One region of the Ralstonia chuxiongensis genome, then DNA from elsewhere that is predicted to be linked to it. Evidence: predicted binding sites of a transcription regulator. Region 1 holds the regulator's gene; each other region holds the start of a gene.
What was found. The regulator FNR, encoded in region 1, switches genes on or off when oxygen is low (the NO sensors DNR and NnrR bind a similar motif). The targets are predictions, from matches to a motif close to TTGATNNNNATCAA.
Positions count from the first base shown of each region.

Region 2: the regulator FNR is predicted to act here: its motif matches at 1,906-1,919, upstream of NKG59_RS00570 (universal stress protein).
Region 3: the regulator FNR is predicted to act here: its motif matches at 1,564-1,577, upstream of NKG59_RS23180 (OmpW/AlkL family protein).

Region 1 covers NZ_JAMYWC010000003.1:675,760-679,033, forward strand. The annotation lists gene ccoG (cytochrome c oxidase accessory protein CcoG) at 1-368, shown strand, start outside; gene NKG59_RS12455 (FixH family protein) at 395-622, shown strand; gene NKG59_RS12460 (hypothetical protein) at 619-873, shown strand; gene fnr (fumarate/nitrate reduction transcriptional regulator Fnr) at 895-1,623, opposite strand; gene NKG59_RS12470 (sulfite exporter TauE/SafE family protein) at 1,801-2,544, shown strand; gene scpB (SMC-Scp complex subunit ScpB) at 3,028-3,274, shown strand, end outside.
Region 2 covers NZ_JAMYWC010000001.1:136,215-139,488, reverse strand. The annotation lists gene NKG59_RS00580 (BON domain-containing protein) at 1-412, opposite strand, end outside; gene NKG59_RS00575 (universal stress protein) at 446-1,285, opposite strand; gene NKG59_RS00570 (universal stress protein) at 1,326-1,826, opposite strand; gene NKG59_RS00565 (CBS domain-containing protein) at 2,109-2,576, shown strand; gene NKG59_RS00560 (MgtC/SapB family protein) at 2,629-3,274, opposite strand, start outside.
Region 3 covers NZ_JAMYWC010000008.1:75,330-78,603, reverse strand. The annotation lists gene NKG59_RS23190 (glutamate synthase-related protein) at 1-411, opposite strand, end outside; gene NKG59_RS23185 (transposase) at 673-1,398, opposite strand; gene NKG59_RS23180 (OmpW/AlkL family protein) at 1,648-2,322, shown strand; gene NKG59_RS23175 (deoxyguanosinetriphosphate triphosphohydrolase) at 2,542-3,274, opposite strand, start outside.

The DNA.
Region 1 (3,274 bases):
TGGCATTGGCGATGCGGCAGCCGCTCAAGGTTGACGTGATTCGTGATCGTGGTGCGCTGGCGCGTGAAGTGGACGGCGGCAAGATCGAGAACGTTTATCGCCTGCAACTGATGAACGCGTCCGAGCACCCCATGCGCGTGACCATCACCGCCGAGGGCATGCCGGAACTGGACGTGGAGGGCGGTCGCGGCGAATCGACCACACTGGAACTGCCGCCAGCGGCTAACCGGCTGCTGCCAGTGCGCGTGCGCCGGCCGGCCGACGATGCCGCCCCCGGCTCGCACAAAATCCGTTTCGTCATCCATGCAGACAGCGGTAGCGACAGCCTTGTACTGCGCGAACCGTCGAGCTTCATCGTGCCGCGCTGATGCGGCATCCCCAACAGGAGGCAACGATGCACGCAACGCAATCTTCCGCACAGGCCCGTCCTTGGTGGCGCGAGCCGTGGCCGTGGCTGCTGATGGCAGGGCCGTTCGTCGCCATGGTCGGCTGCGGCGTCACCATTTGGCTGGCGATATCGCATCCCGATGCTGTTATTCATGACAACGTCGTGCGGCGCGGTTTGGTCGTTGAAAAGACGACGGGCGCACCGGCGCATGCCATTCACACGGAGGCCCGATGAAGCGTCGACTGCTGATGTGGATTCTGTGGCCGGCATTTCTGTCGGCGGCCCTGGCTGAGCTGGTGGTCTTCGCGGTGGTAGACCCCGTCGATCTGCGCTTCTTCGGCGAGCAGATCACGGTGTCGGCCCAGGCGGTTTACACCGTGTCCTTCTTTGTGTTCTGGTTGCTGTGCGCATTGTCGAGCGCGTTGACGCTCTATGTGTCGCCGGGCATTGGCAAGCTGGAAGCGCATGAACACCCGCTCGTCTGAGCGGGAGCCATGAAAGGCAGCTTAGGCCGCCTGACCGCTCATGACCTGGCGCAGGCCGGCCAGGTCGATCAGCTTGACGTGGCGTTGGCGGATCTGGATGAGACCCGCTTCGGCAAAGCGCGAGAACAGGCGGCTGACGGTTTCGAGCTTGAGACCCAGATAGCTGCCAAGTTCTTCGCGGCTCATGCGCAGCACAAACTCGGTCGACGAATATCCGCGCTGGGCCGAACGCTTCGAGAGGTTGAGCAAGAATGCTGCGAGACGCTCTTCCGCACGCATGGAGCCCAGTGTGAGCAGCATCAGATGATCCTGCGAAATCTCCTTGCTCATGATGCGCAAGAACTGATGCTGCAGCGAAGGCAGCCGGCGCGAAAGGTGCTGCAACTCGTCGTAGCGCACCACGCAGACTTCGGTATCTTCAAGCGCGGTGGCGTCCGACACGTGGCGCATATCGCCAATGCCATCGAGCCCGACGATTTCACCCGGCAGGTGGAACCCTGTGATCTGATGCCGACCGTCTTCAAGCGTCAGATGGGTTTTGAGTGTGCCGAAACGAATGCCGTAAACCGCCTCCAGCGGCTCACCCAGAGAATAGAGCGATTGCCCCTTCTTAATGCGGATGCGCTCGCCGACCAAATCGTCCATCTTGCGCACGTCATCCGAGTTCATTCCCACCGGCAGGCAGATTTGCCCGAGTACACAGGTGGAACAACGCGAGGCTTGGTCGGTAAGTGCGATTCGAGTGAGCACGGGCGGGGGCGAATTTCGGGAAGGTGAAATGAGTAATTCTTGTTTTACAGCGCCAGCTTATTATAACGGCGACCTTCTTGTCCTCGGACATTTCCGATGCGGCAAAACGCGTCAATTACGCTTGGTTCGCAACAGTAAGACAAAAACCTTGGTCCATATCAAAAGAGCGTCAGAAAGATGAGTGCCGCGGCGCTTGTGAGCGTTTTCCTGATTGCATTGCTCGGCGGTGTGCATTGTCTGGCGATGTGCAGCGGTATCGCACTCGCAGCCGAACGTGGCGCTGTGGCGGTGCGGATCGTGTCCCGTCGCCGGCTTTGGTTTGAACAGGTCGTCATGCATGCCGGCCGGCTGACCACCTATGCGTTGCTGGGCGCAATCATGGGTGCCATGGGCGCGACCGTCTGGCGCCAGCAATGGCTGCCGATTCAACGCGGCTTGTTTGCGTTCGCTAGCGCATTGCTGGTCGCCTACGGGGTTTTGCTGCTTGTTCGGTCCGCAGGGGATGCGTGGCGCAGTGTGTGGCTTGAACGCTTGCTTGGCCGCGTGGCAGGAGGCCTGTCTCGAGGCGCCGCCACGCTGGGCGGTAGGCTGCAGCGTCAGCCACCGTTACTGCGCCGCTATCTCACGGGTATGGCGTGGGGGCTGGTGCCGTGTGGGATGGTCTACGGCGCATTGGCTGTGGCGTTGTTGGCAGGCAACGCCGCTTCCGGGGCCGTGGTCATGCTCGCCTTTGGTGCGGGTACGCTGCCCAACCTGCTGATGATGTCTGGTCTGGCTGGGTGGCTGCGTGGGCTGTCGCGCCAGCGATGGGCGCGGGGCGCGGCCGGCATCGCCATCGCCGGGTTTGGGGTCTGGGGGCTGGCTCACGCAATCTGGTTGCCGGAGATGCTTAACGCACACGGATTCTGTCTGGTGCTGTAGGCGTTCAGGCAGGCAAAAATTGCCAATCGTCCCATGATAGGAGGCTAGGACATCTTCCCGGTTGCGGCGCTGCTGGAAATTGCCCTACAATCAACCGCAATTCGATTCGCCACCCGCGCAAATCAACAATCCTAAGCGCGGCGCCAAGCGATGCCATCCAGCGGTAGAGTCCCCTGGACAGTCGATTCGGGCGGGCTGCCGTTCTTCTTGGTAGTCGTCCGGCGCAGTATCCGTCCCCATGGCGGCGGAAGAAATTGCCCTTGTGGTGCCTGACCGGCACCGGATCAACTCGCTCCTCCGGCCCTACTTTGCGGGCACAGCCACTGCGTTTCGGTGCAGGCTCCAATTGGATGATTGGCCTTCGCGCGCCGGGCCCGGGCGGGCAACAGCATTCAGAAATGCCGCGTGCTTCGCGGTGGGACGACAAACCTCAAGCGTGACGGCGACTGGCCGTGCGCGAGCAATGACGAGCCGCTCAACCCGATGAATACCCAAGAGGCGAAGATCGTCCTCGAAACCGCGCTGATCTGCGCGCAGGACCCGTTGCGAGTCAATGACTTGCGCAAGCTCTTCGACGAAGATGTGTCCGCAGACACCATCCGTGTGCTGCTCGAAGAGCTGCGCCAGGATTGGCTGAATCGAGGTGTCGAACTGGTCGCGCTGGCCTCCGGCTGGCGCTTGCAGAGCCGCCCGGAAATGCGCGTGTATCTTGATCGGCTGCACCCGGAAA
Region 2 (3,274 bases), on a different contig from region 1:
CGGACTTCACGCCGTGGACTCTGCGCACCGTGTCCAGAGCAGCACGGCGCTGGAAGTCCTGATCGACTTCACCGCGCAGCGTCACGGCCCCGTTTTCAACAGTGATCTGGACAACGTTCGGCGGGACCGATGCATTCCAATGCAACGCATTGCTGATCGCCTGGGCTATCTCGTCATCCGGGCGCTCCATATCTGGCGGCATCCGTACATCCACATGGATGACAAGCGCGGTCACGCCGGCAACGCGGCGGATCGCCTCCTCCGCGGCATGCTTGTCGGCAAACGTGTCGACGCCGCCGGAGAGCGTGACGACGCCGTCCTTGGCCTGCACCGCAAAGCGGCTGGCGTCCACCGCCGGATCCCATTGCAGCTCCTCTTCGACATCGGCCTTGAGCTGGATATCGTTCTTCATGGTGATCTTCTCAGGTGCAATTGAGGTCGAGGCTCAGTGCGACATCAGCACCGGTACGGTCATCGTCTTGAGCAGGGTGCGTGTCACGCCGCCCAGCACGAGTTCACGCAGGCGGCTGTGCCCATAGGCGCCCATCACGATGAGATCGGCATTGAAGTCGGCCGCTCGCGAGAGCAGCAGCTCGCCCACGGCGGTGTCGGAATCTGCGCAGTCGGCCTCTTCCACAGTGGTGTGGATGCCGCGCGCGTTGAGCGCACGCGCGACCTGACCGACCGTGGTTTCTTCAGCCCAATGCTTGGGCTGCGTGCTCGTGATCTGCAGCACGTGCACCGTTGCGCCCGTCATCATTGGCATGGCATCGTGCAGCGCGCGGGCCGATTCGCGGCCGCCGCTCCAGGCTAGGAGCACACGCTTGGGCAATGCCGTGAAGTTGCCCGCGTACGGCACAACCAGCACCGGGCGGCCCGACTCCAGGATCAGAGTTTCCACAAAGTCGCCGGCGATAAATTCATCCGGGTCGTCATGGTTGCGTTGTCCGACGACCAGAAGATCGGTCTCCCGCGCTTCACGCAGCACCAGTGCCACGGGGTCGCCTTCCACATCGCGCCATTCCGTCTCGACCGGAAGCTTCTCGGTCGCCTGGCGAAAGCGCGCATGCACGGCATCCCGCACGCTGTCGCGCCGGATCCGGTCTTCCTCCAGATAGCGTGCAGCGTTTTCCATCATGTAGAACCAGCTGAGGCTTGGCGCAAAGCTCGCGTAGATGCCGACGAGTTTGGCACCGTGCGCCTGTGCGTACTGGGCCGCAAGGTTGAGGCGGTGCATGGCGCGTTCGCTGCGGTCCAGATGCACCATCAGACTGGCGTAGCTCATGGTCAGATCCCGATGTCGTGTCAGAGGATGCGCTACCCGACTAGGCAATGACGGCATTGCTCAGCGGTTCCGTAGCGGCGTGCGGTGCTTGCGCCTCCACCGCGCGGACGAGCAGCACCGGCAGCGTGCTCCGGCGTACAACGCTCTCGGCCACGCTGCCCAGGAACAAGCGCTGGAAGCCGCGACGCCCGTGCGTGCCCAGCACCAGGGCTTGAGCGCCGACGTTGTGGGCTGCCTGTTCAATGGCAGTGCCGATATCAAAGGTACCGATCGGGTCGTCAACCACGACGCTATGGACGTGCACGCCCGCCTTTTCGGCCTTGTCCCGCGCGTCGGCGACGATTTGATTGCCTTGTTTGACCAAGGCTTCGGTAAAGGCGCCGACATCGATGTAGCCAACGTCGTACATCAGATACGAGTTGTCGATCACGTGCGCGATGACCAGCTCAGAGCCGAGCTTTTGCGCAAGCTGGATGGCCTCGTCCAGCGCGCGATCTGCCGTCGGGCTGCCATCCACCGCTACCAGAATCCTGTCGTACATGATCTGCCTCCATCGAATCCGTCGTCCGCCCCAAACGGGGTTGCTGGATTCAATGTTGGACCACCAAGCGGATCACCCCTTGATTTACATCAGCGTTTGGCTCAGCGCCCCCAGCCACGCCACTTGATCTGCCTCAAGTGCAAGCGTCCAACGCTCAATAGACTCCTTCGCTATCGGCTGCCGCCTTGTGCAGTCATGGAAAGCTCACGGCACCTTGTGCGGGATCAACTTCTGACACCGGCCCGTTCTTATAGTGAAAACGTACGCGCATCGGAGTTCAGCATGAGGGTCGACGAGATTTGCTCCCGCCGCATCGTCCACGTCCAGTCAACGGCGACGCTGCAGCAGGCCGCCCGATTGATGCGGGACGAAAGCGCCCGTGCGCTACTTGTCACGGAACGCACCGGCTGCGGAGCGCGGGTGGTCGGCATCGTGACAGACCGGGACATGGTGGTGCACGGGATAGCCAACCGCGGCGACTGCACCGAGACCGCTGTATCGGAAGTCATGACGCGCGGTCTTCTCACCATTCACGATGACGCCATGATCAGTGAAGCCTTGCGCTCGATGCTGAGCCACGGCCTGCACCGTCTGGCGGTGGTCGATCGTCAGCAACGACTGGTGGGTATGCTTAGCCTGGACGACACCATCCGCGCAATGGGTGGCGAATGGACCTTGCTGGCCGGCATTCTCGGTCGCGACAACGCTAGCGGGTCCCGCCAGCATGCGCCGTCCGATTTGATTCTCTAAGTCTTTTCCTCTGGTGACGGGTCTGATCCGCATGCGCATTGGCCGGAATTGACTAGGCGACAAACCAGAACACCGCCCAGCAGGACAAAAGCATGGTCAGCAGACCTGCGGTGACCCTGCTGGCAAAGGCACGCCCCCCGCTGATGGCCACGACAACCTTCGAGAACGTGTTGGCCGTCAGCGCGAGCATCACCAGCGTGCCTGCCGTAGATATCTGCAGCGTATGACCAGCAACCTGCGTTGCAATGGATGCAGTCGCGGCATGCACATCGGCAAATGAGCCAAACACGGTGACAGCCACCACCGCTGCTGTCCCGAACCATGTGCGCGCGGCGGCGGCGGCAAGCAGCAAGGCAGCCGTCCACAGGGCAAAACCAATTGCGACACGCCAGTTGATGGATGACGCTGAACTCTCCGGCGCCTCCTGAAGTGGCTCGCTGCCACGCCACACCCACAGAGCGGACCATGCCACGGTCGCAATCATGCCGACCGCCAGCGGAGCCCCCAGCACACGCAGAAAGTCGATGTTGATGGCGGCAATCAGCAGCAGCATCTGCACCAGCGTAGCGACGTTGGACAGCAGCGCCGCGGCAACCGCACCGTCAATGGGGCGATGGTCCTTGCGGACGCGCGCTGCCATCGCCGTGATCGTCGCCACACTCGATGCAAACCCGCTGAACAGGCCTGCCAGTGGCAAT
Region 3 (3,274 bases), on a different contig from region 1:
GTCGACCGGAACATCGCGCCAGCCCAGCACGACCTGACCTTCCAGACGGACGGTGCGCTCGAGTTCCTGCTCACAGGCCAGGCGCGAAGCGTGTTCCTTCGGCAGGAAGATCATGCCGACGCCGTATTCGCCGGCCGGCGGCAGATTGATGCCCTGCTTCGCCATCTCTTCACGGAAGAACTGATCGGGAATCTGCAGCAGGATGCCCGCGCCGTCGCCCATCAGCGGGTCAGCACCGACCGCGCCCCGGTGATCGAGGTTGTGCAGGATGCGCAAACCCTGTTGGACGATCTCGTGGCTCTTCTTGCCCTTGATGTGAGCGACGAAGCCGACGCCGCAAGCGTCATGTTCATTGGTCGGGTCATACAGACCCTGGGCCGACGGTGCGGCGGGGAAGGAATGTTGTTCCACGGCGATCTTCCGAGGTTGTGGGTACTGCGCGCCGTAGAAGGCCCTCGCGATCGTGCGGATGCGGTGGCAGACAAGCAATGGCGCGCCGCACCATGAATGCGGGGTGAAACGAATATAAAAGAGCAGCCTGTAACAGGCAAAAGTTTTTAAATGGGGTCGGAGTAAATTAATAAATGCACGACAACAGTGCGGGTTTATTAGTGGGGACAGATTAAATTCGGCTGCATTGAAACGGCTGCGCATGACGGCTCCGTTACCTCGCTAGTCGGTGCGCGCGCCGCCCTCCACGGCCACTTCTGCGGGTTGGCGAGGCGGTCGCCCCTTCGGCAATGGCGCAACGCGACGGCCGCCGGCGCGTGCCAGCGTCGCGAGAAACGCCTCGTTTCCGAGTGGCCAGCCGCTATGCACATGCTGGCGAATCTGCGCCAGCTGGTCTGGACCCAAACCTTCATGCCATAACGTTCGATAGCGAGATTGGCGCTCGAAAGGCGTGTTACCAAGGCGCCAATAGCAATAGTGGTCACTCACCCACGGGATGGATTGAATGCCCACATGATGTCGATACGTGCTCCATCGGTCGTCTTCCGGCGTGCTGACGAGACCCGCGCGCACGGCGTTGGATTCCACATACAACAGCATCGGCAGCACCCATTCGGCCGGGTCGAGTACGGTCGAGCGGAAACGCCCTTCCCATAGCGTTCCGCTGCGATCAGCGGCGGCGTTGAAGTATCGCGTATAGCGCCGTCCGACCGCCTGCAGCGTGCGCGAAAGGCTGTCCGCCACCTTGGGCGTACCCACTAGGTGGACGTGATTGGGCATCAACGAGAAACCATGGACGGCAAAGTCGTGCTCGCGCGCAGCCATGCGCAACGTGTCGAGATAGAACGCGTAGTCGTCGTCACCGCGAAAAACGATCTGGCGGTTGTTGCCGCGCTGCAACACGTGCACAGGGACGTCGGTAGGACTGAGGCGAGGCAAGCGGGCCATGGAAAGACAGTGCGGCAAAAAGCGCCATCGTAGCGTGAAGCCGGTGAACCTGTCCCCAATTTTCGGCAGGCAAACGCTTGCATGCCGGCTGTCGTCGAGAGGCAACGGCAGAGTTTGCGTGCCGTCAAATCGGCGGCCGTACGCGCCATCGACGACGGGGTGAACTTGATCCCGAGCAAATCGGCCAAGCGACTTCCCCGCGAGACTTGCTTCCATCACATCACGAGACGACACAAGAGGGAGCGATTCATGGCTTTTCACCGCCTAGCCACCGTAGCTGTAGCCGCTGGAATGCTTGCCGCCGGATTCAGCCAGACCGCCTTTGCGCAGAGTACGGATTTGGCGCCGGCCACCGGCAACTGGATGGTGCGTCTTCGCGCCGTCAACCTGACAGCCGCCAATAAATCCGACGCGGTGCCCGCACTGGCCATTCCGGCTGACGCCATTCAGATCAACAACAAGGTCCTGCCCGAGCTGGACATCTCGTACTTCTTCACGCCACACCTCGCGGCCGAGCTGATCCTGACCTACCCGCAACAACAGGACGTCACGGTCATGCAAAGCGCGCTGGGCGGCCCGACCAAGATCGGCAGCTTCCGCCACTTGCCGCCCATCCTGACGATGCAATACCACTTCACGCCCGAGTCGCGCTTCAAGCCGTACGTGGGCGCGGGCATCAACTACACCCGCATCTCGAATGTGAATCTGCAGGTGCCGGGCGTTGGTTCGCTGGACCTCAGCAAAAACAGCTTTGGCCCTGCACTGCAGGCCGGCTTCGACTATCGCCTGACCGAACGCCTCTACTTCAACGTCGACCTGAAGAAGACTTGGATCAGCGCCGACGTGAAGATGGCCGGCCAGACCATCAGCAAGGTCAAGGTTGACCCGTGGCTCCTGGGCGTCGGCCTGGGCTATCGCTTTTAAGGGAGGGCGATCAGCGAACTGACACTGTCCTGATCGACTTTTACCGACGTGCCGCAGGGGCCGTCGACGGCGGGGGCGCTCGTCGGCGGTGGTTGGCGCGTTCGGCCCGGCATGCGTTGGGGCGGCCGGGCATTTTTTTTGGGCGTTTGATTTTGATCTGGTTTCAGATCGCTTGGGAGCCAGGCGGTCGGATAGCGGCTCGACCGCTACCGCCGTTACTCAAACCGCATCCACGGCAAAGATGCGGCGATGCTCCTTGATGGCGTAACGATCCGTCATGCCAGCGATGTAATGCGCAATCCAGCGCGGCTGCTCTTCGGGGTTGGCTTTTGCCTGATACTGCGGTGGCAGCAGGCGCGGGTCGTCCATGAAGACGCGGAACAGATCGTCGATGATGCGGCGCGCCTTCGCGGCCATGCGCATCACGAGGTAATGCCGATACAGGTTGTCAAACAGGAAGCGCTTGAGCGCGCGCGCCTCTTCACGCATCGGCTCGGAGAACGCGACGAGCGCTGGCGCGGCACGCACATCATCAATACATTGCGGCGCAACGTCAGCAATGCCGGCGCGCGTGGTGCCGATCAGATCGACGATCAGCGCGTTGATGATGCGGCGAATGGTTTCGTTGATCAGGCGCCGGCCGCTGACATTCGGGAACGCGGCCTCGGCTTCGCGCCGGTGGATCGCCCACAGCGGCACGCCTTCGAGTTGCTCCAGCGTAATCAGGCCAGAGCGCAGGCCATCGTCGATATCGTGGTTGTTGTACGCAACCTCATCGGCGAGGTTGGCAAGCTGGGCTTCCAGCGAAGGCTGTTGCCCTTCGAGAAAGCGCCGCCCCAGGTCACCCAGCGTGGCGGCGTTATTGCGCGAACAATGTTTGAGGATGCCCTCGCGCGTTTCAAACGTCAGGTTCAGACCGTCGAAACCACCGTAGCGCTCTTCCAGACGATCG